4 regions of the Alkalimarinus alittae genome follow, and region 4 is predicted to be linked to each of the others. Evidence: predicted binding sites of a transcription regulator. Region 4 holds the regulator's gene; each other region holds the start of a gene.

Region 1 (7,442 bases), 1.9 Mb from region 4:
TCGGCAAAACAGATAACGGCGAAACCATAAGAACCAAAGTAACGGGTGACCGTGACCCAGGCTATGGCTCTACCTCTAAAATGTTGGCGCAAGCCGGTATTAGCCTTGTTCAAGATATTAGCAAAGATGAAAAAGCAGGTGGTTTTTGGACCACTGCCACCGTGTTCGATCAACGTTTTATTGACCGTTTAGAGCAAAATGCAGGGCTAACGTTTTCTGTTATCTAACGTTTAATACGCAACACTTAATGTCACCAGTCATGGCGGTGCGTTACAAAAAGCCCGCCGTATCGGCTGCTCAATTTTTGAGCACTTTAACGTTCAATGCACCATTACTAAGCGCCTAGCTGTTTTAAATACTCCCTTGAAAACATCGTGAAAACCCAACCAATAACGTCATCCTATTGATTTTGATGTATTTTATCGACACTTAATCTAATACCTAAAAAGTGGTACAGGTAATGCATTATCTAACATGTAAGAAACATTGGCGTGGGAGCTTTCACTAACCTAGTCGTAATCAAAGCCTCTCCACTCAGTGCTTCTAATTACACGCTTTTCTAAGTAATCAGAAATTTTAAACATCGGAGAGATGATTATGAAACGAGTAAAAGAAGGTAGCCTATTATTCACGCTAACGCATCCTTGTGAAGCAGAATACATGAAAGAAATGGAGGCCTATTTCAGCGCTATGTATTTTGCGAATTAGCCGCATTCAATCAAAAGGAATATACGCTTGAGAGCAATATTTATATTCACCCACCAGCAGCGCCTAGCGCTGCTTTTTTCGTTAGGTTAAGAGCTGAAGTACTAGCCCTCGACTGCTATTCGCTTGTGCCTGTATGGCTATTTGAACCTGATTTTTAATCTGGTTCGCCGCCAAATCAGAGGCTTCTTTGGCAATATCTGCATCAGCAATCCGACTTCTCGCTTCTGCCGTGTTAATACGTGCGTCTTGCAGATTATTGATCGTTGACTCAAACCTGTTAGCGACAGCACCTAGCTCGGCGCTTCTTTCACTGATTGTCGTTAATGAGACGTCCAGTACGCCGATAGCATGTGAAGCAGCATCAGGTGTAGTCAAATCAAGATCAAATAAGTCAGCCTGCTCTAATAGCCCTTGTATATTTTTACCCTCTATTGAAACTACATCAGATACATTAGGCCCTACCTGAAACGGCTGCGTAGTATCGCTATTCAATAACTGCTTACCATTAAAGCTACTGGTTTCAAGTATGTTTTTTGTATCGTCCAATAGTTGGTCGGCTTCTTTCTGTAGTGCCTTTCGATCACTGGCGTTTAACGCACCGTTTCCTGCTTGTACCGAGAGCTCTCTCATTCGCTGAAGATTTGCGTTAACGCTAGTGAGCGCGCCAGTCTCCACTTGCACTAAAGAAATACCATCTCCAGCATTTCGTATAGCCGTATTTAACCCACCTAATTGCGTTGCCATTTTATTAGAAATAGCTAGCCCCGCAGCGTCATCGGCAGCACTGTTAATTCGTTGGCCAGTGCTAATACGGTTATACGGGGTGTTAACATTGCTATTAGATACAGGGTTACTGGTTACGCCCGTAGGACTATTCATTGAAATAGCCATGTTCGCCTCCACACTACATCAACCCTCTTCAATTAGGTGAGAGCCCTACCTATACATACGGTTGCTATCAATTCAGTGCTTTATCCGCAGTTATCTTAAGTGTTGCTCTAAATATAGTTCAACTGATCATTATTTAACCACATCTGTATTTTTTATTCTATCTACGCCTAAACGAACAATCATCACTAAACAGTTGAAAATATGGCGAGCCCCAGATACTATTAACTGATTATTTATACAGTACCGGAGCAAATAATGGCGGTAACCACGTTATATATGTCTGATCGAGATCCTGAAAAGCGCACCTTCACCGACAAAAAAGAAGCTGACGCCTTAGATAAAAAACTCGAGTTCGCTGAAAATCTACGGGTATTCTTAGAGGCTCGCATCGTAGGACTTGATGAAGAAAAGGCCGAACAGATTGGCCTTCTAATCGCAGACTACAAAGATGAAATGATAACAGCCCTCAAAGGTAAACCAGAGATATTGGCAAACATTGATGAAGACAAAGGAAATGTTGAGTCAATTAGCTCGAAAAAGAATACAGCCTAACGCTTTTTTACGTCGATACTGAGAGAAAGCAACTATCCATAGAGTTGCTTTTTCTTACGTTGCACAACCTCATCATCGGTAGCATCCCAATCCTTCATTAATAAGACATTTTCTACGGGTTTAACGTCATCTGATGGCTGATCACCCTTTTCATGGGTATCTTCTTGGGCTTCAAGTAATTGTCTATTTTCACTAATGAGCGCTACACATTCCTGTACGCCCAGCTCAGCTCTCTCAACCCCCGTGTGCTTTTTAAACTCACTCATTTCATTATTGAGATGATGGATGGCTAATCTAAACTCACCTTCATTTGAGGCCTTTTGACTTTGAGCACGATAAAAATCTGTTAAGCATTGCACCGAAAACCAATTAGCTTGGTTTAAAACCTCCATTGCTAGCGCTTTTTCAATTGCGTTAACTCGAAACTGGATTTCAACAAATCGACTAAAATCAGATAAATTGATTTGTGCATCACGCGCTTCAATCGCCGAGTTAATAACCGTTGAGGCTGGTTTGATATAATGTTCTTGTAACGCATCATACATCGTTTGGTTACGTAACAACTTTGTCATTACCAACTGGCTAGTGGGGATCTCTTTTTTTAGCTTATTCAAAAAGAAAATAGCCCGTTCTAACAATAATAATTTAGACTCTCGCGTTAAGTATTGATTCGGTATTTGATGTAAAAAACGCTGGGTAAGACGATAGGCGTGCGTCAGCTGTGCGACTCGACGCATTTTTTCTACTTGTGCATCCTGATAGCGCTTATATAGGTGTAACCCCATAGGCACGATCAGACAAAATAATAATAAGATTCCACCAACACTTAGCGTAGACATATAGTAAACAGCAAGCCTCTATTCGCAGGAACAATGGAGAATAAATGTGCTTACAGCTTAACGTATTTAATTTTCCCATCTACACCAAAACAGCTACAGTTTGTCACTGTTTGTTATTTTGATCGCGCAGCTTTACATGGTCATAAATAGCCGTTACATTTTCAAACCGAAGAATCAGGGTGTGTACCGCATTGGTGTAGGTGTCATGAAGGTGGTACTTGAAACGAGCCTGATTTTCACCTTTAAGGTATTCATCAAACTCTCGACTTAGCGCTCTAACATCGCCACTATCTTCTTTGCTCCATGTCGCGTTAAAGGGGCCCAAAACTGCACCGCCATTAAGGCAAATAGTCACTTCGTGATTGGTAAGCGCATCTTCTGATAGTTGCATAATAGCCTCCTAATCAAACTCACTTATAAATAAGGTACTGATCTAAAGTGTAGTCCAAAGCAAGAGGAGAAATTAATAACCCGGTGTATGTGCATCAATAATTGATGCTATTTCACCTTTTGAACGCATATCTGCGATTTGTCGATTAAAAGTCTTTAATATGTTGCTACCATTTTTATTATATAGGCTCACGGTTATATGAAGCCCTTTTTCGGACAGTGGGTTAGGCAATATTTCTATCTCTTTCAATTTGCTGGGCATATAACTGTGCAGCTCATGCGTGATAACGTTCACATCACCTAACGCAAGATCGGCCCGTCCCTCTAACAAGGTTAGCAATATCTGTATCACATGATTACTTTTAACTTGGTATATGCCAGGGTAAGTCTCAAACTCATCCCCATAGGCGTAGTTATGTACTGTCGCGATCATTAAACCTTCTAAGTCTGCAAGGGATTGGTACGTTATGCCGCTCCCTTTCCGCTTCACAAAGTTAAGTCGATTAGTCATAAACGCATCACTATAGCTATGAAATCGAGCGCGTTCATCAGAGTACCAATATCCCAAAATCACGTCATACACACCCGACTCTACGCCTTCTCTGACATCATCCCAAGAAGCCAGTATCACCACGCTAGTTTCTACACCCGCTTGGCTAAACGCCTGGGTAACGATATCAACCGCCATCCCTTTTTTAGGGAGGTCTTTACCTATGTAAGGCGGCCAACTGGCAGTAGCGAGCTTAAGTGGCTCTGCTGACGCGGCGGGCGTTAACAACAGGCACGCACTGGCTAGAAGCCATGAGCACCATAAACCTGCCCCTCTCTTGGTCACACCTAATCTATTACGTTTGCTTTTGATATTGTTTAGAATCTGCATTTTCACTCCTTATTGAAAAGTCAAAACGGTGACTTTCTATATGATCAACGCAGCGCTGAACAATTCGATCGGGGTTTGGGAATAATTTTGCATCCCCAATCAAGCCAAACTGAACCTGTCCTGCATAACTGATAATACTCAGCCCTAAACCAACACCCCCGGTCTGAGGAACCCAAAACATCTGCTCTTTTATTTTTGCTCCTGCAAAATAACGAGACTCTTTAGCACCCGGAACGTTAGACATTACCGCACTGGTTTTTTTAGCGAAAATATCCATCAGGGGCTTTTGAACTTGCTTCGGCATCAAGCCTGCGGCAAACAATAGCCCAAATGAAACCCCAGGCTGAAACGACTTTTTTAACGCGATCATGTCGTGCTTAAGCTTGTAGACTCTCTCGATAGGGTTTGCTATCCCCACAGGAAGTGGCACAAAAACAGTACCAAAATAGTTGCCTAGTGTATTATGTTCAGAAGCACTTGTTGCTGGGCGAATGTTTACAGGGACGGTAACATGTACGGTATGCCCTTCAACATCATCACCGGACTCCTGCATTTTTTCTCGAAGCGCGCCAGCAACACAAGACATCAACAGGTCATTAATTTTACAACCTAAGCCATTCGCCACATCCTTAATATAATCCAGCGAAACAGGCTCAGACCAAGCACATTTTTTTCTGGCACCCAACGGACCTTTAAGCGATGTTTCAGGGTCAGGCGGTAACAGGGCTAGCTTGCCGACCTCTGATACCATCTTTAAGCAATCATTAGCATATGCCTTTACAACATCAGGATCTCTAAGAAGATGAACACCCTCTTCAGACGCTTTTAGCCCCACTCGGGTATATTTCTCAACCCAATTAACGGCGTTATCAATAAATTGCTGGTAAAGCGGCCACGGATAAATATCGTCGGGGCCCGCTGATTCTTGAGAACGTTCTTGCCCTTCTTGTCCAGTCTCGGTTTCTTTTTGGCTAGAGGCTGTTTGCTTAAACACCTCTTTATCAGATAAAGGAGCTGTATCAGATGCATTAGTACTTTCGCGGCCTAACGTATCCGCACTAGTGACACTCACATCTCCGCCAGTAAAAGGCTTAATATTAGGGCTGCTATCAGTAATTGAGTTAAACACAGAGACTAATGAGATACCGTCAGCGTAGCAATGATGCACTCGCAAAATGGCAGCAACACCATCAATATAGTTTTCAACAAAGTGGATCTGCCATAAAGGCTTTGAAGGATCAAACGCAACGGTTAACTGATCTGCCAAATAAGCTTGTAGTGCGGCTTTATCCGCACGACCGGTTAAAGCCACTTTATGCACATGATTGTCTATGTCAAAATACGGGTCTAACTCCCAGAAATACTGCCCTGCGTGACATACTGGGTGCTTTTTAAATCGGCTAAATGCGAGAAATCGATTTCGTACTGTCGTTTTAAACTCGTCGAAATCAAGTTTATCGATTATCAACATCGAATTAATAATCATTAAATTAGTCGGCGTGTCCATTCTCAACCAAGCAATATCAACGCCGCTTATCGGTTCGCTAGCTTCAGTGCTCATACCGAACTCCTTGTTATTATTCGCTACAAGTATAAACGATTCCCTTGCCAAATATAGGGTTCTAAGTGCAGTTTCATACTTATGGATTGCAATATGAACCTTTACAACTAACAGTTCAACCCTACTCAAGCTGTTTAAATTATGTGCAAGTTTTCAGTAACAAAAAATAACACAACTGTGCAATTTACTGCCCTATAATAATTTCATAGTGTTATGCCGTACTGTTAATGTCTATCCACAAGCACTAAAGCCATTAAAGTGTTACAGCTATCACAAAGTCGTGTTAGAGCCGCTATTCTTATACTAAAGTAATATAAATTAAGGTAGCTTCAATTTAACAGGGCGACTAGAGTATTATGATAATGAGGTATAAATAGTCCTCATTATGGTATAAAACCAACAATAATAAAGAAGTAGCAGATTCGTATTAGCCTAACAGCAAGGGCAAGTAACTACGTTATATGTTGTACAGTCTGTTATCTGAAATTGGGGGAGTAAGCGTATGAAGGCAATTCATGCCCGAAAGCTAATAAAGTCCATAGATCAAACCTATACAGAAATGTTTTCTGGCAAGGTTTACACGGTTGGCAAAGGCGCTGTTTCTATTCGAAACCACAGCGGAAAGGCCGAAAATACCGTTATTGGCGTTCATGGTTTTCTTGAAAACCACTGTTACTTTACCCAATCTTATCAAGATGCAACCACTGAACTCATATTGCTCACCTGCAGTAATTATCACATACCTGTTAGCGGACCATCACCTGAGCCGGCGCCTTGGGAAGTGCCTATAAAGTCACTTGAGGGGACCATCCAGTATGATGCCAAAATTCTGAATCAAGCGATGGAGAACTTACCTACAACTGAAAATGTCAGAGTTCATGGCCATTCACGTGGCGGAGCGGTCGTACTAGAGGCGATTAGACAGCGCCCAGAGCTCTATACTCATGCCGATATCGTATTAGAAGCCTCAGTATTACCACAAGGACAACTACACCCGCTAGTCACAGCACTACTTGAACCTGTGAGTCATGGCATGTGGCCTTGGGTTATACGTTTTATTAACAGTACGCCATCATCCTCATACGGCCAAAGCTTCTTCGGTAAAATGAACGGCCGTAAAAAACAGCTACTTAACAAGCTGTTTACAGCAACCAAAGATCATTTAACCATTGTGCGTAATATTGAAGACATTATGACATGGATGGAAAAAACATCATTTGAGGTTTATGACCATATTACTCATGGCACATTCCTGATTCCGAAAGTAGACAGAATCCTTGACCGTTCTGCGATGCTGTCTAGCGCTGAAAATAGCCCGAACTCGGTTAGGATTATCGAAACAGATGCCTCTAGCCATTTTATTACACTTGATAACCAAAAATGGCTGCCTACGCTTGACGGCTCATCAGAGCCCCGGTTACAAATAGCACAATAACCCTCAAACGCCGACTGGCGGGGCAAATAAAAAGCCCCGCCCGTTTAAATTTGAATAGTTTTACTCTAATTCCTCAAGAAATTTCCTTTATCCACTCTCCTGAATATTCATCAATAGTGTAGAATACGCGCTTCATATTCTAGCCTGCATCTATTAAAGGCTCTGTCTATTCAGGGAACGTCGATG
Region 2 (7,442 bases), 310 kb from region 4:
TCCTGCACCACTTGCAATAACAAATCCGTCTCGGCCTTTATCATAGGGCCGCGAGGCACTCTCTGGCGTGTCATTATAGTGAGTAGAGAGAGCGCCCATCGCATCGAACTGCAATGCGAGTGTCCAATGTCCACTATCTGCACCGCCGGCAAAAACTATATTTTGTTTACCTAACTGTATTTGCTCTACTGCATTGCCAATACAATGAGCACTGGTGGCACAAGCGGACGTTACAGAATAATTAATGCCGCGAATACCAAACGCAGTTGCGAGCACCGAAGACAACGCGCTGTTCATCCCTCTAGTGACTCTATAAGGGCCTACTTTTCTAACCCCCCCTTTATAATAGGCCTCAACTGAGTCTATGATGTCGGCCGTAGAAGTCCCCCCTGTGCCCATCACGAGCCCCGTCATATCATTCTTCACTAAACAGTCATCTAACTTAGCATCAGCGATGGCTTGCGCCATTGCCAGATACCCATAACCAGAAGACTCAGTCATAAAACGGTAAAGCTTTCGGTCGATCATCTCTTTTGGGCACAAAGAAATTTGCCCACTCACCTGTGAGCGAAGCGCTTTTTCTACAAAAACCTGATCACGCGTAATTCCGCTTAGACCTTGCTTTAAAGATTTGGAAACATCTGAGCAATTATTACCCAAACTTGAAATAATCCCTATCCCTGTGATCACAGCACGTTTCATTGACTCTTCCTCAAGTAGTATTACTTAATAGCCATTACCGTCTAATAGTAACGACAACAAACGCATTAGCTAACGGCATTCATACCAACAACAGGAATCAGCCCCGTTCTTATATTTTCTGCGCTATAAATTTCGGTGCCATCAACATACACTGAGCCATCTGCAATTCCCATTACAATATCCTTCCTAAATACTCGGCGAATATGAATGTGGTAGCGAATGGACGAGGCTTCAGGGAGCACCTCACCAAAAAAACGCACACCACCTATACCTAAAGCTCGCCCCTTACCTTCGTATCCGGCCCATGCTAAATAAAACCCTAACCCTTGACAAAGTGCATCAACACCTAAACAGCCTGGCATTATAGGGTCACCCGGAAAGTGACATTTAAAAAACCACAAATCTGGTAACACATCAAATTCTGCTATCAGCTCACCCTTGTTATATTTTCCACCTGTTGACGAGACATAAACAATACGATCAATCATCCTCATTTTACCTTGAGGTAACTGCATAGCGGGTGGATTAGCCAGATTAAACATGGCATCTAATTCAGGTTGAGAGTAACTCGTTTGTTGTAACATGACACAACGTCCTATAGCGTTTCTTCGTTTCTAATGAATAACAACCATTAACACTAAACAGTGTTACGTTTTTACGACACACACTATAGGGCTCAAATTTTTAATTCTCTTGACCCATTGTCCCAATCATTTGACATCTTGTATCAGCTAACACCAAAGTATGAGAAAGCAAATGGACTCGGTAACCCCTTTCCGATTACTATTGCAATGTAGGTCGGGCTTCAACCCGACAAAGGTGCTCTTACTTAACATTTGTTGGAATACCCTCTACAAAAGTACGCCTAACGTTTTGGTTTTTGAAAAATCTCATTAAATAGTTATCGTTCACAAATATAAGACAGCTTGGACACTTCTGCATTTATGACCACAACATCTAATGAAACGTCTCTAGAATCATCCTTAATGCAGCCATGGCTTGAGGAATTTGATCAAATAAGAGAATTCTTTGACGAAGAAGTTCATTCATCAGTGCAAAGGCTTTGCTCAGATAATTCATTCTTGAATTTGCTCACTGAGTTTTTCACGCAGGCTCAGACAAACCCAGGCCTCGACAGTTTAAGCGCCACCTTGCGACAAACATTACGTGACCTTAATAAAGTGAGCAGCATTAAAGAGCTTCAGCTGTTAGCCAACAAAATTGCCTCACCTATTATTGAAAACTCCATTACGCACCTAAGTTTTAGTGGGCTAGACCATCTTTCAACCGACAGTCATTATCTGTTTATCTCTAATCACCGAGATATTTTGATGGACCCATTACTCTTAAACGTTTTATTGCATAAACACCAGCACAACACAGCCCACTGTGCGATCGGCGACAATTTGCTAAAGAATAATATTGCACTTGAGTTCGCATTACTTAATAAGTGTTTTAAGATCTTACGGTCTATCACATCGCCAAGAGAAATACTTAAGGCGATGAAACTCCAGTCGGCTTATATTCGACACCTCAGTTTTAATCGCGCGTCAAATATCTGGATTGCTCAAAAGGAAGGTCGTTCAAAAGACAACTTAGATAAAACTAACCCAGCGCTTATTAAAATGCTTGGATTAGCAAAACCAAAAGAAACCCCTTTTGGTGAGTATATTGACCAACTAAAAATTGTCCCCGTCAGTTTCTCTTACGAGTGGGACCCTTGCGATATAGATAAAGCTACAGAGCTAGAAATAACAGAGCGCCAAGGCCACTACCAAAAGCAAGCGATAGAAGATTTAACCGCGGTTAAAAAAGGGTTATTTGGCTCAAAAGGGCGTGTGCATGTCCACTTTGGAAGTGAACTTTTAGGGGGAAAATTAAAAGAACTCAATCATACTGAAATTGCCGATTGTATCGACAAATCGATTCTTCAAAATCGGTTAACATTCCCCGTTAATTATGCCGCTAAAGGTGCACTTTCAACATTAGCGATAAACACCCCAACATTTCAACCTCTCGCTATGAAGACACGCTTTTCTAGCGAAGATATTGATGAAGCTGCAAGGGAATTAGAACGAAGATTAAAGGACTGCACGCCAGAAGTACGTCGAAGAGTACTTCTAAATTATGCAGCCCACTCGGTAGACTAGACTAAGAAAACGTTTCACCTAAAGGTCATTACCCTGATTATCTTTAGGTCTACTGGTATTTTTATCTGGCGGATTAACATAGTAGCGCTGCTGATCGATTTCTTTCACCTCAGGGTCAGTTATATCATGCCCCTTCTTGCCTCGCTTTAACCAAAAAACAAATGCAGCTCCTACCACTAACAATAATAACCACTTAAGCATACTGCCTCCTAAATATACTCGCGCCTACTTTTACTACTCACACCAAGCAACAATAGTCAGCAGGCCGTTTAACCTCATTAAAACTAAAGGTTAGCCTAAAACAAAAAATGCGCTAAAGTCTTTTGGACTTATGCGCATTTTAGGGGTTCTAACATTGGTACGATATAGGTACAAGTATATAGAGGACTTAAGCATCTAATCCGGCGCTTAAACCCACATACGGTACTTAAAACCAAATACTTTAGATTTCTAAAGTTTTAGATTTCTATTTGCTCCATCGCTTCTTCTTTTTCTGCTGCTGTAGCAGGCTTTGGCATCAACTGCTCACGAATAAGCCCTTCAATTTCAGTGGCGATTTCAGGATGCTCTTCTAAATAAACAGCTGAGTTTGCTTTACCTTGACCAATTTTATCGCCTTTATATGAGTACCAAGCGCCGGCCTTATCAACAAGCCCACACTTAACGCCCATATCGATCACTTCACCCATATGGTAGATACCTTTACCATACATAATCTGGAATTCAGCCTGTTTGAAAGGAGGTGCAACCTTGTTCTTAACCACTTTAACTCGAGTTTCGTTACCTACAATCTCGTCACCTACTTTAACGGCACCCGTACGACGAATATCCAAGCGAACAGATGAGTAAAATTTAAGTGCATTACCACCGGTTGTGGTTTCAGGGTTACCAAACATCACACCAATTTTCATACGAATTTGGTTAATGAAGATACACAGGCAATTAGCATTTTTGATATTACCCGTAATCTTACGCAGCGCTTGTGACATTAAACGTGCCTGCAAGCCAACGTGATGGTCTCCCATTTCGCCTTCTATTTCAGCTTTAGGGGTTAATGCGGCAACAGAGTCAACTATAATTACTTCAACCGCACCAGAACGTACTAACATGTCAGCTATTTCAAGTGCTTGCTCACCAGTATCTGGTTGAGAAACCAAAAGCTCATCAACGTTAACGCCTAGCTTTTCAGCATAGTCTGGGTCAAGCGCGTGCTCAGCATCAATAAACGCACAGGTCTTACCTTGCTTTTGGGCTTCAGCCACGACTTGCAAGGTTAGTGTTGTTTTACCTGAACTTTCAGGGCCGTAGATTTCAACAATACGACCATAAGGAAGCCCACCAATGCCTAACGCGACATCAAGCCCCAAAGAACCTGTAGAAACAGCAGGCATCGCTTCACGGGGTTGATCCCCCATTTTCATGACAGCGCCTTTACCAAACTGTCTTTCAATTTGTGATAATGCTGCGGTAAGCGCCTTCTTTTTGTTATCGTCCATTGGTGACCTCTAAAAACGGTTTAAGTAAAACACTGAATCTGTAAAACACTGTATATTTGGTCAGTATTATTCCACAATTTTTTTTATCTGCAAAGCCTTTTAACTGAAGTTTAATTTATCCACCCTTCTTCTCTTTATATCTCTATGATTTCACGTAAAATTGCCGTTCGTTTTTTTATACAGGGTAATACGCTTACATCATGGCTAACTCGAAAGGTACAACACAACAACACACCCCAATGATGCAACAATACCATCGACTTAAAGCAGACCATCCTAATGAGTTGCTGTTTTATCGTATGGGGGATTTTTACGAGTTATTTTATGATGATGCCAAAAGAGCCTCTGAACTTTTGGACATTACGCTGACAGCCAGAGGACAATCAGCCGGTCAGCCGATACCTATGTCCGGCATCCCTTACCATGCTGCAGAAGGCTATATTGCCCGCATCGTAAAAGCAGGCATATCGGTAGCGATTTGTGAGCAAGTGGGTGACCCTGCGACTAGCAAGGGCCCCGTTGAAAGAAAAGTCGTTCGCGTGGTAACCCCAGGCACACTCACCGATGAAGCATTTCTTGAAGAACGAAAAGACAACCTACTGACGGCCGTTCACTTTGCAGAAGAGTCATTTGGTATTGCCACGCTAGACATTAGTTGTGGCCGCTTTAATGTACTTGAGGTCGATAGCCTTGAAGCATTACAAGGCGAACTTCAGCGACTTCAACCCGCCGAGCTATTAGTCAGTGAAGAGTTCCCCTACTCACACGTGATTGCAAACATTAAAGGTCTAAGACGTCAGCCACCATGGAACTTTGAACTAGAAACAGCACAACGCGTCTTAACCAAGCAGTTGCAAACAAAAGATCTTACCGGCTTTGGCTGTGATGATTTAACACTTGCCATTCAAGCCGCCGGTTGTTTGTTGCAATATGCGCGTGAAACTCAGCGTAATAACCTGCCACATATTAGGCAGTTAAACCGCGAACGACGTGAAGAAAGCGTGATTCTAGATGCCACCAGTCATCGTAACCTTGAAATAGACACTAACATCATGGGTGGCCACCTCCATACCCTAGCATGGGTTATGGATAAAACATCCACCGCAATGGGAAGCCGCCTGCTAAGACGATGGTTAAACCGTCCTCTGCGCGACCAAGGGCAGATTAATGACCGACAAGATGCCGTTAAAGCACTGCTAAATGAATACTATTACGAAAATGTTCAAGATCAGCTTAAGAAAATTGGTGATATTGAGCGCATTCTTTCGCGCGTTGCACTAGGGTCAGCACGCCCTCGGGATTTTGCCCGTCTAAGAGACACTTTTGCCATATTGCCTGATTTGCAATCCACGCTGGCTGATATCAATTCAACTCAAATTAAACGCTTATCAAAAGAGATTCGAGAGTATCCAGACTTAGCCGACTTACTTGAGCGCGCCATTATCGAAAACCCGCCGGTCATCATTCGTGACGGCGGCGTTATTAAAGATGGCTACGATACAGAGTTAGATGAACTACGTTCACTCAGCGAAAATGCGGGACAGTTTCTGGTCGATCTAGAAAATAGAGAAAAAGAACGTACTGGTATTTCAACACTAAAAGTGGGTTACAACCGCGTACATGGTTACTTTATTGAAATTAGCAAAGCCCAATCTGACCAGGCTCCCACTGAGTATATCAGGCGGCAAACACTTAAAAATGCCGAACGTTTTATTACGCCTGAGCTAAAAGAGTTTGAAGATAAAGCACTCAGTAGTAAGAGCCGTGCACTAAGCCGAGAGAAGGCATTATACGAAGCATTGATTACGCAATTAGCAGAACAGTTGATGCCTCTGCAGATTACCGCTCAAGCTATTTCAGAGTTAGACGTACTGGCCAACTTTGCCGAACGAGCACAAACACTAAACCTCACCGCACCCGAGATTAGTGCTAAACCCGGCCTGTTAATTGAAGATGGCCGCCATCCCGTTATAGAGCAGCTACTTGATGCGCCTTTTGTACCCAATGATCTTCATTTAGATACCGAGCGGCGCATGTTGATTATCACAGGCCCAAATATGGGCGGTAAGTCTACCTATATGCGTCAAGTTGCATTAATCGTACTGCTCTCTGGCACCGGCAGCTTTGTGCCCGCTAACCGCGCAGTTATAGGCCCGGTCGATCGAATATTTACCCGTATGGGTTCTTCGGATGATATCGCCGGTGGTCGCTCAACCTTTATGGTCGAAATGACAGAAACGGCCAATATTCTTCATAACGCAACAGAAAATAGTTTAGTACTGATGGATGAAGTCGGCCGAGGAACCAGTACTTTTGATGGTTTATCATTAGCATGGGCTAGTGCAGAGCATTTAGCGAAAAGAATAAAAGCCTACACCTTGTTTGCTACGCATTATTTTGAACTTACAACATTACCCGATCAGTTAGATAACGCGGTGAATGTTCACCTCACGGCCACCGAGCACGACGATTCTATCGTTTTCTTACATACTGTCCACGAAGGCCCTGCAAGCCAGAGCTATGGACTACAGGTTGCTAAACTCGCAGGCGTACCCCACTCAGTTATCCAAAATGCAAGACAACAACTCAGTATGCTAGAGGCGTCAGACAGCAAAACACCTGTTGCGCCAACACTTAATACGTCTGATGCTATTGGGGGTAACCAGTATGCTCCAGATACATCTCTTCAGTCTGATATGTTTGCCGTGATGGAACCCAGCGCAGTAGATGCCGCGGTAAAAGATATTGACCCCGATAGCCTAACACCTAGGCAGGCGTTGGAAGAATTGTATCGTTTAAAAGGTTTATTGAGCTAATTTAGTGCAGTTTTTGGCAGGCAACGACATATTGACTTGCCTGCTTACCGGTCAAGCCATACAATATGCCCCTAATTTTTTGAATCCGAAATAGATTTAACCATTAAGCTCAAGAATTGACCAAGCTGGGGAGCAAATAATGACATTTATTGTTACCGATAACTGTGTGAAATGTAAGTACACTGATTGCGTTGAAGTATGCCCAGTCGATTGTTTTTATGAAGGGCCAAACTTCCTCGTCATTGATCCTGATGAGTGTATTGACTGTGCGCTATGTG
Region 3 (7,442 bases), 1.1 Mb from region 4:
GTTGCATCGATCAATTACAGTGACATTACGCTTGCGGGCTTCGAGCACCAAATAGCGAAACTCAGGATTCATTTCCGGCGCGCCGCCCGTTAAGTCAAGCGTTTTGATATTTTGTGCGTCTATAAACTGCAGAAGAATATCGACTGTTTTTCGATCCATCATCTCTGTTCGATTAGGGCCTGCAGCGACGTGACAATGCGTACAACTTAGATTGCACTTGTAACCTAGATTTACTTGAAGGGTATGTAGTTCTGCTCTTCTGATTTCAGGAAAATCAGACAACAAAAGCATCGGTCGGGTATCAAGCATAGCTAACCTTATTGTTTATATAATTTAGTTAGCAGTGAGACTACCAGAATTCCAATTAGTTCAACACCATGAAGCAAGTTCTCTGTTCTCATTTTGCATTAACTCAAGCACATTCGCCTCAAGAATTCGATAACCAACATTACCGTACAGTTTTTGCCTACCACCATTTAAAGAATATGTTGGACTGCCTTCAATATTTAGACTTTCTTTAAGCTCCATATCTCGACACAATGCAGCGATAGCCGCTCCATTGTTAAGTCGCTCATCAACCGCCTCTACAGGAATACTTAACCTCTTCGCAATCTCAAACAGTACATCATGTTTCGATACATCTTTAACCTCTACAAAAAAGGCCAAACGAACATGCCAAACAAACGCTTCACACAGTGTACGCCCATCATAAGCCTCAACATGCTGAGAGCTAATAACGCCTTCTTCTTCAAGTAACTGAACCGCTTTTATAAAACAATGAGTCGATGCAGATGACTTTGGCCGAGAAGTCTTCCAAACAGCCTTGTTAATCTCAACATGCGGGAAGGACTCACACACATCCACGACATGGTCAGAAAACCCATCAAAGCCTCCCCTATCTTTCCAACCCTCACCGATACGATGTTCCGTACACCCAAACGTTGGTGTAAAGTGATGTTTGATATCAACACCGTCACCAAACTGAGTACGGAGCTCATCGAGCTTAACTTGTGCCACATAAGCCCAGACACACAACACATCTGAGTAGTGAGAAATCAATACTGGTTTACTCATCTTAATGCCCGTGTTTATGAACCGTGAAAGTGATTTTTAATATCTTCAAACGAGGCGCTAATTAGATGAACATTTTTATACCCCATATTCCTCAACGATTTAGCAGAAAGAGCAGCCCTTCCTCCCGTACCGCAATGAAGTAAAATGCAACGATCAGGGTCATCACACAGCTCAGGCATTTTCATCTCTAAAACTCCACGAGGTATGTTGATAAAGCCTTCAACCGAATCAAGGCTGTGCTCAGCCGGTTCTCGTACGTCAATTAACAGCGGTTTTTCACACTGCCCAACCAACTTCAATGACTCGACAACTGTTAAACAGTGCTCACCCATTTTTGCCTCTGCCACAATATCTGATAGCTGTTTTATCATAATTTACCCTCTTATTAATATCTATATAACTATACAGATATCATAGCTGATACCCAATGAAAAGCCTTTCCTATAAGCATGGCATAAAAATAAGAATTTAATACACGTCACAGCTAAATAAGCACGGCTAAGTCCTTGAGAAATAGCATTCATGACGCTATCATACGCCTTCTTTAGTGCCCCGATGGCACAGCTGGATAGCGCGGCCCCCTCCTAAGGGGCAGGTCACAGGTTCGACTCCTGTTCGGGGCACCATTTTCTTCTTTATTTTCAGTTTAATTACGTGTTGCTGTTCAACATGGCCGATCACGTAAATCTGAACGTCCTCCTCCCCTATTTGCATATATAGACCAATATTAAACGTTGATTTCTTATGCATTCAGGCTTTAAAAGTATCACCTTTATCTCAACATTCGCTTTTAGGGCGGACACATAGGTCTGCCCCTACATTTTTCGATATTCACAGGATTGGGGCAGGTCTCGCATTTTGCACAAGAATCCCCCCCACATAGTAAATCTGTCGAGCCTCAAAATAGAATATTTATAATTGCTATTTATCTAATAATAGGGCTATTATAGGACTGTCCATCCATACAGTGTTATATTAAATATGAACGTTACGCCTTTATGCATTTTACACTCTACATTTAAGTCAACTAATGAGGTGCTATCTGTACTGAGTCGTCGTCTTGCGTGCGGTTTTCCGTCTCCTGCGGATGATTATTCTGAAAGTATACCTAGCCTTAACGAACTGCTTATCAAGCATCCTGCTGCGACTATTCTAGCCAAAGCCGAAGGTGATTCTATGATTGAAAGAGGTATCCTTGATGGCTCTCTCTTAATTATTGATCGTTCCATTCGACCTGAAGATGACAGCACGATTGTTGCGTCCATCGCAGGTGAGTTGACCGTTAAGGTTTTAGATTTAAAGAATAAAATTTTAAGACCCGCCAACCCCAAGCACCCACCGATTCCCTTACCTGAGGATATTGATGTTATGTGTGAAGGCGTGGTGACGTACTGTATTTCACCTCAAAAGAATTTTGCTTTTTCATGCTAGCACTTGTCGACTGCAACGCCTGTTATGCGAGTTGCGAACAAATATTTAGGCCTGATTTGAGAGGCAAGCCGATTGTTGTGTTATCCAATAATGATGGCTGCATTGTTACGCGTAATGCTCAAGCAAAAGCATTAGGGGTTCCGGGGCTGGTTCCCTACTTTAAAATTAAGCCTTTACTAGAGCATCATCAGGTTCATATTTTTAGCAGTAACTACGAATTATACGGCGATATTTCGGCACGGTTAATGGGCTTGTTGGCGACGCTGGGTGACCGCATTGAAATATACAGTATTGACGAGGCTTTTCTTGAGCTTAACGGGTTTAGTGATGTTATTAGCCATGGTCAACTAATTAAGAAGCTTGCATGGCAACATCAACGGATGCCTGTATGTGTTGGTATCGCTGAAACAAAAACATTGGCAAAATTGGCTAATCACATTGCAAAAAAATCAAACAAACTAAATGGTGTCTGCCGAGTCTCCAATCTTCATAAATGGGAAAACGTCTTTAAAAAAATAGCCGTAGATAAGGTCTGGGGAGTTGGCTCTAGACTCGCCAAAAGGCTTAACCTGTTTAAAATATACTCTGTTCATGACCTTAAAAGACAACCCCCAAAACGCATTAGGAAAGAATTTGGCGTTACATTAGAGCGAACCGTACTCGAATTAAATGAGGTGCCGTGTTTCGATTTAGAAACCCAACCACAACCCAAAAAAGAAGTGTTTTGCAGTCGGTCTTTTTCTAAGAAAATAACATCTAAACAAGCGATAAAAGAAAGTGTCGCACATTACGCCAATAGAGCGGCTGAGAAATTACGGCAGCAAAACGGGCTCACTAAAAGAATCTATGTGACCATTCAAACATCTCGTTATTCAGACCACCCCTACAGCAACAGTGTTACTCTTCCACTGCCTTACCCGACTAACGACAGCCGAATAATTATTAGTACCGCGACGGAAGCATCAGATTCATTATTTCGTGAGGGTTATGGATATGCGCGAGCAGGTGTTGGTTTACTTGAGCTAACCAATAGTAAGTATTATCAAAATGACTTCTTTCAGAGTGATTCTGAACGATCTGTAAAGCTGATGACGATGATCGACCAAATGAATAAACGGTATGGCCATGGCAGTGTATTTTTTGCAAGACAAGGAATAAAAAGGGGGTGGTCAATGGCGCGTAGCTTTAAATCTCCGGCTTACACAACCCGAATATCAGATTTACCTGTGGTTAAAATATAAGCGTAATATCTCGATAGAGAAACAACACCTTAAACAAAGAGTCTTTAATTAAACCCTTAGAATTAGGCATCAAAAGGGTGAAACCGCAAACAAGGGCAAACTTGTAGCCTGCCCTATCGGAAGGTGTTTAGTGCCCGTATACAAGCATGTCAGCCTGAATTACAAAGTCGGTAAAGTACACTTCACCTATACTAGGCCTGCTGCCAAATTGCACATGCGGCATGTCGATATCCATTCTTAAATCAACATTAGTAACCGCTAAACCGGCACTGCCCGTTAAGTTACTATTACCTGCTGAGAGGTCTGCCGACACACTTGCAAAGCCAAAGCTACCCACTGAATCTGAACCACGAGTATTATGGATTTTTAGATCTCTGAGTTTTAAACCTGCAAAATTAAATAACACAATTAGGTCGCCGTTATCCCAGTTCATATCTAGGTCGTCTACCCGAAAAAAGGCATCAACTTCAACTTTTGAATCTGAAACTGACAAGTTGCCGTTGGCAGTATCTGAGTAAGTATTGGTTCCATTTCTAATAACGATATCTGCAGGCCCGAGACGCCCTTGCATGTTGATATCTGAGAACATGAGTGAACCGCGTGCGGTTGCTGTGCCTGGGCTATAAGTGCTTTGTGCATATTCAACTGAGCCAACGGTCAACTCAAAGTCGGTGGCTGTTTTGTAAGCATCTAGATTCTGGCTTGCAGTATTTGACGCCAGTACACCGGGGTCTGTTGCATCTACATGTATAACCAAGTCACCATCATTGAACGTTTTACCGAACAATCCGCCACCTTGATCATATTTTGCGACAGCATCTGCCACATCTGCATCAGCAGTACTCACTAAACCTTGATCTGCCCACTCAGCCATACGGGAAAAGCCATGACCCAATGTTTCATTGTTACCAGACACATCGACTGTCATTAAAATGTTGTCTAACGCAGTTCCACCGATCCCCCCCAAGAACATATCTCTGACGAGTAAATAGCCGCCATCTTGATAGGCTATTTCGCCAATATTAACCTTGGCTTCCAACTCGATAGAAATCCCTGCCTGCCCCGTTACACCACCCATTGTTTCGTCATCTAGTGTTTTCATTTGCGAGAACGAGGGTTGTGCGGTTAACAGCGCGACTGCAGCTCCTAGATAGACTGTTCGGCGTTTCATGATAGTTTCCCTGTGGACATAATTTTTATTAGTATATTTTTCACTTTAGGATACTGCTTACTGCACGACAAAACTGAGAACTGCGTCACCCCTACTTACATTTATTAACATTACAAACACAGTAGTTCTACTCGCATCATGACTGAAAGTTCAACACTATTTATTTTACTTAAATGTCGGCACAACCATACAAATAATGGCCTACCTTTTGCTTTATCTATCATCAGTAATCGATATAGACAGTATGGAGGCCAAAAATATGTCACTTATCAGCAACGAGATTGCATACCAAATACCCCAAGACCTCTCACGTTCAACGCTGTTGAATCCTGAGAAAAGCGAGGTAAATAGCACCCCGGCCAACGATATCCTACCGGCTGACGCGGTTAATTTAAGATTGAGTGAAGGGTTTCAATCAGCGCCTAAGAAAATATCAGTCAATGAATATAAGGATGCAGTGGGGAAAGATACTGCCTTTATAAAAGAAACACTTAGGAACAAACTTGCCGAAGTTGGGATGAACCCCGAGATGAGGTTGGAAATATCCCGCGATCTATTTGGGAATTTTCAAGCTAAAGGAAACGGTATTCCTAGCGCTATGGAGCAAGTTAATAAAGACCTCACAAATAACAAAGCATTCCATGAAGCATTTAATAGGTTAAGTACAGACCAACCAACACTAAATTATGTCGATAATGTCGTTAAAGTGGCTAATGCCTACGGCGTACATAACAATGTATTTTCAAGCCTTGTTAGTGCGACACCCGATAACAATGGGCTTTCTGATATCGCCCATCGCTATGATGCACTTAAATCTAACGTAGTCAGCATGCAAAAGCCTGACGACCAGATTCAAGAGACACAAGAAGATGAGCAGTTTCGATTTATTCTTAATGGTTAACGCGCCTCGTTAACCATTAAACACTTTATGTTCTAAAAGGCTCTGGGTCACCTTTACCCTCTCGCACAATGTGAGGAACATCATCGGTTAATTTCACCACAGTCGTTGGCTCAAAACCACAGAAACCGCCATCAATCACTAGGTCAACCTCATGCTCGAGCATACTTCTAATCTCGTATGGGTCAGTCATAGGCGTGTCGTCACCCGGCAGTATCAACGTCGTGCTCATCAGTGGCGCATTAAGCTCTTCTAATAACGCTAAGGCAATATTGTTTTCTGGCACTCTCATGCCAATCTCACGCCTTTTGGGGTGCATCAACCGTCTAGGCACCTCTGCACTCGCAGGCAGTATAAATGTATAAGCCCCTGGCGTATTATTTTTCAATAAACGATAACAACTGTTATTTACCTTGGCGTAAACGCCAAGCTCTGATAAATCACGACAAACCAACGTAAAGTTATGCTTATCATCAAGACGACGAATACGCTTAATTCTATCCACTGCATTCTTATCACCAATATAACAACCTAGCGCATAAGCTGAATCGGTAGGGTAAGCAATAACACCGCCAGACCTAACAATATCAACCGCCTGAACAATCAGTCGGTGCTGCGGATTGTCTGGGTGTATTTGAAAAAACTGACTCATAAGTTATCCCCCTTTGAGCCACCCATGCAATTGGGTGACGCAGGTACACCTTCGTTTTTTGTGTTCCATTCATCTTCGGTATAAAGATGAAGTGCCAGCGCATGAATGCCATTTTTCATCGCATCTTCCAACGCTTTATATATTTTTTGATGCCTAGCCACTTTTCTTACATCATTAAAGTCAGGGCTGACCAAAACCACTTTAAAGTGGGTCTCTGAATTCGGTGGCACACTATGCATATGGCTTTCATTCAGCACATCTAAATGTTTTACATCAAATGATGCAGCTAACGTTTCTTCTATCTGTTTTTGCACATGCATTATTCAAGGCCTTGAAATTAAGATCAGAATGTTGATATGAGTTAATTCTACTATCACTACAACCATTTAGCATTAGAATATGAATCAAATATGATAGTAACGCCCTTACTATTTAACCCCAACGCCTACAAATTCTGGCATGGCGTTCGAGTAAATTCTGGTATAGTGGGTCTATCGGATTCAACTTTAGTGTAACCTCTTATTCATGCAGTTAATCATAGCAGAAAAATCTAGTTTAGGCCGAGCTATAGTCCAAGCATTACCTCTTCCCCACTCGGCGCAGCAGGGTTATATCCAATGCGGGCAAGATATCACTGTTACTTGGTGTTCAGGGCATTTACTCGAGCCTTGTAGTCCAGAGGCATACCTACCTCAGTACGCAAAATGGAACCTCTATGATCTGCCTATTGCACCAGCAAAATGGAAGCTAACGCCTCGCAGCGAAACAATGAACCATTTGAGGATTATCGGCTCACTGATAGAGCGTTCGCACGAAATCATTCATGCAGGGGATCCTGATCGGGAGGGACAACTCATAGTTGACGAGGTGCTGCATTATTTTAACGTTGAAGTCCCTGTGCGACGTTTGCTAATTAATGATCTCACTCCAACAGCCATTGCAGCGTCCCTTAATCAACTAACATCCAATACTGAG
Region 4 (7,442 bases):
ACTTGGGTAAACGGGGATTTCATAACCAGGCGCATATTGTGTTAACAGCGCTTTTTGGCCTTCGGTTAAGTGCTTTTCATATTGCGCCATGTTGCTTTTATTTATTTTAAACAACATTTTGTCGCTTTCGAAAGGATCAGGGTGAAACTGACCTTCTTCATAATTAGCTGGAATTTCTTTGATACCGCCATCCCATGCAGGTATCGTACCTTCGGAGTTGCCATATCTTTCAGCTCCAACAGGTGTTAAATCATTTTTTAGCCGTTTGGCTGTAGCTTCATCAACTTTTGCTAGGGCTAAGCTGCTTGATGCTGACAGAGTCAGGACTGCTACAGCTGTAACCAGTTTGGATAATTTCATATATCTACGGCCTCGCATGCTTACTAATAAGTCTTTATTAATTGTATTTATCTACTGCAAGCTATAACTTGCTGATAGTTCGTTAAAAGTTATTACCTATAATAGTACTTTATTTTGAAAAATCTGTATGTTTCGAGTTGTAACTGCATTTTTTTTTGTAATAACACATTATTACGTATAATAATCCGTAATATCTCATGTAGGTTAACGACTTCGAGGCGAAAAGTAGCAGCAATGAATAAATGGCAATCTCAGACTTCACAAAAGTTATACCTTGCAGATATACAGCTACAAGCTTGGCAAGAATTCAATTTAGCGTCAACAGCCGTTTTTAAACCTCGCGATGAGTCACACAAGCAATCATCAATTTTATTGATGAGCGCAGCGTGGAGTAGTTTAGTTAATGAATTGGCGGAATATCACCAACGACCTTCTGACTTATCAATGACACTTGAGCGCTTAGTCAGCGAGATAGGCAATGAGCTCCCTGAAATTGAATATTTGACAGAACTTTCAAAGGTTCAAGGCAGCTGGGTGTCAGATTTAAGAAAAAACGATTTATTAGTCAGGCTGCCTAAAAGCCGTGAGCCCGCAAGTGAAGAGCAGGATCTTGCATCCAATGCATTGATCGCGACATCAGGTGCTGCTACTGAAGTTGATTCAATCGAAAACTTAAAACGCATTTTAGGTGAGTTTAAAAGTTACTTAGAAGACCTAAGGTCGAGAATGTCTGAATGGTGAGGATTTTAAAGGGGTTTAGTAGTATACTCTGGCAACAATTTATTAATTGAGTGTTACATTAATTTTTAGAAAGTGTATCCAGTTTCTTTTGAAATCCATATGAATTCAGGGCTGTTTGTTTTATGAGTAGTGCGTTTTTAGAAATTATAGAATTACCCAATGGCGATTTTGCTTTACAAAAAGCAGATGAAGATGGGGATGCGTTAGTCACCATTACTTTCTCGAAAGATGCAAAAGAGTTCTTGAAAGAGCATAACGTAACGGTTGCGAAATCAATGATTAATGCAGGCATTCAGACCGTAGGCGTGATATCAAAACAAATAGCTGAAAGTGATATAGAAGAAGAGTTTAGAACGGTTCATTAAAGGATAGTCAAACCCTTTATCTATATCTCATCACGAGGCCGTGGCTACTTCCTTTGGCTGATGCGGCCTCTAACAAACGGAAATCATTTTTAGTGAGCTTGTTAGTCCATGCGATCACTGCATGGCAGGTACCCGCTGACAGTGCTTGTAGCGTAAGGTCAAGTGTAGACTTTGACTCGGTTGATCTTAAAATCATTATTTGATTTGCGATAATACCAGACTGTTGTTGCCAGCGATTAAGTAAGCTTTGTGGCGGGTCAATCCAGGCCAACCAACGATTCTCTTGATTCAATTGTGTCATCATTGGTAGAAGCATCTGAAAGTTTTCAGCTTGCTCTGGCGATAATATAATTTCGGTCACATTTCCAGCACTAGGTGCAGTAGCCGTTTGAGCAGGCGCTTGCAGCGCTACTGCAAGCTCCGCCGCATTATCTTCAACTGCATACAAGCCTTGCTCAGGTTCAATAGCGGGTTGCTCATCATAAAAGCTCATTTGTTTCATGATAAATTTTCCTTTCTGATAACCCCTACGCCTAAACCCTCGATAAAGAGCGCTTGTTCTCTAAGGTCAATAACGATAGGTTCAAATTCTTCATTCTCTGCAATTAGCTGAACTTCATGTTTGTTTTTTTGAAAGCGTTTTACGGTGACTTCGTCGTCTATTCGGGCAACGACTATTTGTCCGTTACGAGCTTGTTCGGTTTTATGTACGGCCAGTAGGTCTCCGTCCAGAATCCCGATATCCTTCATACTCATGCCCTTAACACGCAAAAAATAGTCGGCGCTTGGCGCAAAAAAGTTTGGTTGAAGGCTACAGTAATCTTCAATGTTTTCTTGAGCCAAAATAGGGTTACCTGCGGCCACTTGACCAACGATAGGGATTCCGGGTTTGTGGTGCTCGGGTAAACGAATACCCCGGCTTGCACCTGGAACAATTTCAAGTGCGCCCTTTTTGGCTAGTGCCTTAATATGTTCTTCTGCGGCATTAGCTGAACGAAACCCTAACTCTTTTGCGATTTCAGCGCGAGTAGGTGGGTAGCCTGTTTCTTCAATGTTACGTTGAATCAGGTTTAAAACTTCAGTTTGTCTATTGGTTAATTTAATCATAACGGCCGCTTATTCATGTGTCTTTATACAGTACATGTAAATGTATACAGTATTTTTTAAAAAGTAAACATGAACAAACAATTATTTTAAATAGATAAATAGATAAATAGATAAATTGATGATTGAGAGAAACAGGATAGACTCCGGCCTTATGATGGCCGGAGTAATATGCTTAATTAACGATGTTTTGCTTTTGTAGTTCTGCTCTTATTGCTTCAAGGCGCTCACGATTAACGCCAAAGTCTTTATGGCCTAAGCGGGACGCAGAGCGAAGTTGTACACGGTTGTTTTCTTTGTCTAGTAAGAATTCGGTGTCGTCTACAAACCTCATAATACTGCTTGTGTATTCTGCATAAATATAGTGATCATCTTGTTTAATGATCTCGGCGTTGCTGTTTTGCTTTATTAATGACTGCAATGAAGACCATGCTTGCTGTGGGTTGTCTCCTTTAATCACAAGTGCATCAATATAGTGAGTCTCGTCTTTTTTATCTTCGTAACTGCTCACGCAGTTAGGGCTATCAGGGCAAGGTGTCAGTTGGTTATCTAAGATGCCTATATCTACTGGCCGGGTCCCAGTACAGGCGGTAAGCAAGGTGGCTGATAATAATATACCTAGGCTGCGTATGTGCTTTTGACCTGCTGTGTGAATCATGTTTATTCCTTTAATTAAATGAAATAAGAGATCTTTTTGTTAATTAATGCCTATTAGGAAATTAACAGGAATTAAAATAGAATACGAGCTTCAGGTTTAAATGTCAGGTTTTCATTTTATGTCTAGAAAAAGCAGAGAATCAGGTGGTTTGGTATTCTCAACCGAATTCGGAAAAATGTGTCCTGGGTGCGGTGAGTCCGTTTCTCGGTGTCGGTGTAATGAAAAAAGCGGTATTGAAGCAGGCGATGGCGTCGTAAGAGTCTCAAGAGAGACGAAGGGGCGAAAAGGAAAGGGCGTTACACTCATTACCGGTGTGCCGCTTGAGGCCAAAGAGCTAAAAGATCTAGCCAAAAATTTGAAGCAGAAATGTGGGGTTGGCGGAGCGATTAAAGATAGGGTGATAGAAATACAGGGTGATCACCGCGAACGTTTAGTTGAAGAGCTCAAAAAGTATGGCTGGGTGGTCAAAAAAGCAGGGGGTTAAGGCCTGCTTTTTAACGCACCATTTTGAATGGGTCGATACACCTATGTTATTACTCACGCTCTTTTTGCTGAATGCGCCATAACTTAGCATACTGACCATTCAGTGCTAATAGCTGCTCGTGGGTGCCTTGCTCGGCTAGTTCCCCATGGTTCAATAGAATAATCTTATCGGCATCGACGACGGTTGATAAGCGGTGAGCAATTACCAAACTGGTATATCCTTCTGATACTTCTTTTATTGCTTCTAAAATCGCCTGCTCTGATCGGCTATCGAGTGAAGAGGTTGCTTCATCGAAGACCAGAATAGGTGGGTGTTTTAGAATGGTTCTGGCTATTGCCACGCGCTGTTTTTCACCACCAGACAATTTAAGGCCTCGTTCGCCAACAGTCGTTAAGACACCTTTGGGCAGCTGACTAATAAAGTCATCTAGGTGCGCTAAGCTAATAGCTTTTAACACCTCTTCGTCGCTAGCGTCTACGTTTCCATAGCGTACGTTTTCTAAAATAGTGTCATTAAAAAGTACTGTATCTTGGGGGACAATTCCGATGGCTTTTCTTAACGATTGTTGTGTTACATCACGCAAATCTTTGCCATTAATGGTGATTGACCCTTGGTTGCAGTCGTAAAAACGAAAGAGCAGCTTTACCAGTGTCGATTTACCTGAGCCACTTTCACCCACTAATGCTACTTTTTCGCCTTCTCTAACGGTAAAGCTAACATTTTTAATGATTGGCCTTTCAGAATTGTAGTGAAAAGATACATTGTTAAATGCAAGCTCCGCATTCGCGAGTGCAAGGTCTTCTGCATCTTTTGAGTCCGTTATTTTGGGCTGCTTTTTGAGTAGTTCAAACATCTGCTCGATGTTTGCTAATGATCCTTTTATTTCGCGATAGACAAAACCTAAAAAATTAAGCGGAATGAAAATCTGCATCATAAATGCGTTTATTAATACAAAATCACCAATACTCATGGTGCCATCTGCGACGCGTAGGGCTGCGAGTGCGAGCATACTGGTGGTCGCTACGGCGATGATTAATGCCTGGCCACCATTTAATGCAAACATAGTGAGTCGGTTTTTTCGTTTCGCGTGCTCCCACGTTGCTAGGTTTTCGTCATAGCGATTCGACTCGTATGTTTCGTTGGTAAAGTATTTAACCGTCTCATAGTTAAGCAGGCTATCTATAGCTCTCGAATTGGATGCAGAGTCTGCCTTGTTGACCTCTCTAACGAAGCGAGTGCGCAAGTCTGTCGCCACAATAGAATAAGCGACGTATGCAACAACAGATAATAAAATAATCAGGGCAAAGCTAATGCCGTAGTTGTAGAAGAGTAGGCCGATAACCATCAAAACTTCAAATAAAGTAGGGAATATGTTGAACACTAAAAAGCGCATCAGCATGTTGATGCCTGTAGTGCCTCGCTCGATATCTCTCGATAATCCACCGGTACGGCGATTAATATGAAAATCCATATCAAGTTTATGAAGGTGTCTAAATGTTTGAAGACCTATGCGTCTGATCGTCCGCTCTGTCACACGGCCAAATAACGTATCTCTAATTTCATTAAATACGACGTTCATAAACCGGGCTAAGCCGTACGCGGCAACAAGCCCTAAGGGCGCCACTAGTAATGCGCTAGCACCTAAATCTTTTGCATCTAGTGCATCGACAATGTCTTTTAAAATGAACGGAATAATGATGCTGGCAACTTTGGCTAACACTAAACAACTTAATGCCAAGAAGACGCGCTTTTTAAACTCTAAAAGATAAGGAAATAGCATTTTTATTACATGCAATTTCATGCCAGCATCTGGCTCTACATCATAGTTGTGGGGTCGCATTCATCTTTGCTCTGAGTTTTAAGGGGTGAGAGTGTTGCAGTTTAAGTTATAAGATAGACGTTAAAGTATGAGTCAGGTAGAGGCAAATTCAGTTCGAATTTGCCTCATGTGTGTTGTGACTAGTTTGACTTCTTCAGGAAGCAGGTCAGTAGTACGATTCGTGTACCGTTAACGCGCCCTTCGATATGCTCAGGGTTTGACGTTAACGAGATGTTTCTAACAGCTGTGCCGCGCTTGGCAGTAAATCCTGCGCCTTTTACATCAAGGTCTTTAATTAATGTGACGGTATCGCCTGCCTGCAAAACTGCACCATTACTGTCTAGCGTCGGTGTTGTGCTGTCATCGCTTTCAGCGGGAACCGTTGATTCTGCCCATGCTTTTACATCATCTTCGAGGTATAACATATCAAGCAAATCGTTTGCCCAGCTTTCGCCAGCGGTTGATAACTGCTTGAGTTGACGCCATGCCATAACCTGAACAGCAGGTACTTGGCTCCACATACTGTCGTTTAAGCAGCGCCAGTGGTTTGCATCAATAGTATCGGGCTGATCGATTTGTCCACGGCAAGTGTCGCAAATCATAACGCATTTATCGGCATCATTTGTTGCATCGGGTGGAACCTGATAGAGATCCAAGTTTGAATCAGAAGAACAGAGTTCGCATTTTGAATCGCAACGTTGTAACAATATAGTTTCTGTACTCATAATCTAATAACCCTCTAAAATTTGGCGCTATTATGCCTCTTTTAGAGTTTAAAATCACTGTTGCCTGATGCTCCCTCGATTAAAATCAGCAGATTAACCCTTCGGTTCATGCTTCGGTTGGTTTGACTGTTATTAGGCGCGAGGGGGCGAGTATCGGCATAATTAGCGGTACTCAATAGTGATTTGGGTACCCCTTGAGATGAAAGGTAATGCAAAACACTATTGGCGCGAGCGGCTGATAACTCCCAGTTAGATGGGTAAAGCGATGTGTTAATCGGCGTATTGTCGGTATGACCCTCAATCACTAGCGGTTTATTCAGTGCTTTTAATGTTGGAACTAACGCCAGAATAGCTTGTTTACCCTCAGGCTTGATAACCGCCTTTGAAGAATCAAACATTAACGTATTATCAAGGCGGACACTGATATGCCTATCGTTGCTGGCAACTGTTATGCGGTGGTCGGCACTGAGGCCTCTTAATGTCTCTGTTAAGGCTTGAGGTGCGGGATCATGAGCGGTTTGGGGTGTGGTTTGAGGTGTAGCTAGAGGTGTAGTTAGAGGTGTAGCTAGAGGTGTAGGATCATTGACTAGTGGCTGTTCGGCAGCTGATGTTTGATCTGTCGATTTTAAAAGCATAATTATTAAGAAGGCGATAATAAGCAGAAACACATCAATATAGCTTAGCAACCATGATTCACTATCAACGCGTTGATCAGGCAGAATTTTGTCTTCTAGCGCAAAGTCATCGTAGTAGGTGGGCGATGTTACGACTGCAGCTATTGGCTTGCAATAAGGTTGATAAGCCATAATAAACCCCCGAATTATTTGCTAATGGTTAAGTGCAGGCTCTAATGGGCGTGAGGTGAGCTCTGCCCCTAAATTGCAGTGCTCAAAAGGGTCGAGCGTTTCCATCGCGAGTTCGATGAATGCAGCGCTTTTTCGTTTTTCAACCATCATGATGCCGACCATCATAATGCGCATCCACTCAACCAGTTGATCAGCCCTGCGTTCAAGTTTAATAGCAATGGGCTTAAAAAAAACATTGGCAAATATTAATCCGTAAAACGTTGTTACGAGTGCAATAGCTAAGTGGCTCGCAATGTCGATACTGGGTTGATCGCTAATTAAGTACATCATATTCACAAGCCCTAATAGCGTGCCAACCATGCCAAACGCTGGGGCGAACA

Evidence for each region. The regulator LexA, encoded in region 4, represses DNA repair genes until DNA is damaged. The targets are predictions, from matches to a motif close to TACTGTATNNNNATACAGTA.
Region 1: a site for LexA is predicted at 1,823-1,842, ahead of NKI27_RS03225 (YebG family protein). Genes of this name have one in related genera too.
Region 2: a site for LexA is predicted at 4,395-4,414, ahead of recA (recombinase RecA). Genes of this name have one in related genera too.
Region 3: a site for LexA is predicted at 2,025-2,044, ahead of NKI27_RS07305 (LexA family protein). Genes of this name have one in related genera too.

The regions. Positions count from the first base shown of each region.
Region 1 is NZ_CP100390.1:724,877-732,318, reverse strand. Features, by position in the region: gene NKI27_RS03235 (saccharopine dehydrogenase family protein) at 1-227, shown strand, start outside; gene NKI27_RS03230 (flagellin N-terminal helical domain-containing protein) at 790-1,599, opposite strand; gene NKI27_RS03225 (YebG family protein) at 1,855-2,151, shown strand; gene NKI27_RS03220 (hypothetical protein) at 2,184-2,990, opposite strand; gene NKI27_RS03215 (hypothetical protein) at 3,094-3,381, opposite strand; gene NKI27_RS03210 (substrate-binding periplasmic protein) at 3,454-4,260, opposite strand; gene NKI27_RS03205 (WS/DGAT domain-containing protein) at 4,226-5,821, opposite strand; gene NKI27_RS03200 (alpha/beta hydrolase) at 6,324-7,256, shown strand; gene NKI27_RS03195 (FFLEELY motif protein) at 7,440-7,442, shown strand, end outside.
Region 2 is NZ_CP100390.1:2,974,151-2,981,592, forward strand. Features, by position in the region: gene NKI27_RS13490 (beta-ketoacyl synthase N-terminal-like domain-containing protein) at 1-702, opposite strand, end outside; gene fabA (bifunctional 3-hydroxydecanoyl-ACP dehydratase/trans-2-decenoyl-ACP isomerase) at 768-1,286, opposite strand; gene NKI27_RS13500 (1-acyl-sn-glycerol-3-phosphate acyltransferase) at 1,647-2,852, shown strand; gene NKI27_RS13505 (hypothetical protein) at 2,871-3,053, opposite strand; gene recA (recombinase RecA) at 3,311-4,348, opposite strand; gene mutS (DNA mismatch repair protein MutS) at 4,546-7,164, shown strand; gene fdxA (ferredoxin FdxA) at 7,304-7,442, shown strand, end outside.
Region 3 is NZ_CP100390.1:1,607,658-1,615,099, reverse strand. Features, by position in the region: gene arsS (arsenosugar biosynthesis radical SAM (seleno)protein ArsS) at 1-309, opposite strand, end outside; gene NKI27_RS07320 (DsbA family oxidoreductase) at 370-1,074, opposite strand; gene NKI27_RS07315 (rhodanese-like domain-containing protein) at 1,089-1,445, opposite strand; tRNA gene NKI27_RS07310 (tRNA-Arg) at 1,624-1,700, shown strand; gene NKI27_RS07305 (LexA family protein) at 2,056-2,505, shown strand; gene NKI27_RS07300 (Y-family DNA polymerase) at 2,499-3,746, shown strand; gene NKI27_RS07295 (DUF6160 family protein) at 3,874-4,917, opposite strand; gene NKI27_RS07290 (hypothetical protein) at 5,177-5,818, shown strand; gene NKI27_RS07285 (L-threonylcarbamoyladenylate synthase) at 5,844-6,467, opposite strand; gene NKI27_RS07280 (BolA family protein) at 6,464-6,787, opposite strand; gene NKI27_RS07275 (DNA topoisomerase 3) at 6,993-7,442, shown strand, end outside.
Region 4 is NZ_CP100390.1:2,664,025-2,671,466, reverse strand. Features, by position in the region: gene NKI27_RS12205 (DUF1329 domain-containing protein) at 1-360, opposite strand, end outside; gene NKI27_RS12200 (DUF6586 family protein) at 595-1,101, shown strand; gene NKI27_RS12195 (hypothetical protein) at 1,224-1,466, shown strand; gene NKI27_RS12190 (cell division inhibitor SulA) at 1,483-1,968, opposite strand; gene lexA (transcriptional repressor LexA) at 1,965-2,573, opposite strand; gene NKI27_RS12180 (DUF1499 domain-containing protein) at 2,746-3,228, opposite strand; gene NKI27_RS12175 (translation initiation factor Sui1) at 3,347-3,712, shown strand; gene NKI27_RS12170 (ABCB family ABC transporter ATP-binding protein/permease) at 3,762-5,552, opposite strand; gene NKI27_RS12165 (PhnA domain-containing protein) at 5,672-6,256, opposite strand; gene NKI27_RS12160 (OmpA/MotB family protein) at 6,298-7,062, opposite strand; gene NKI27_RS12155 (motility protein A) at 7,084-7,442, opposite strand, start outside.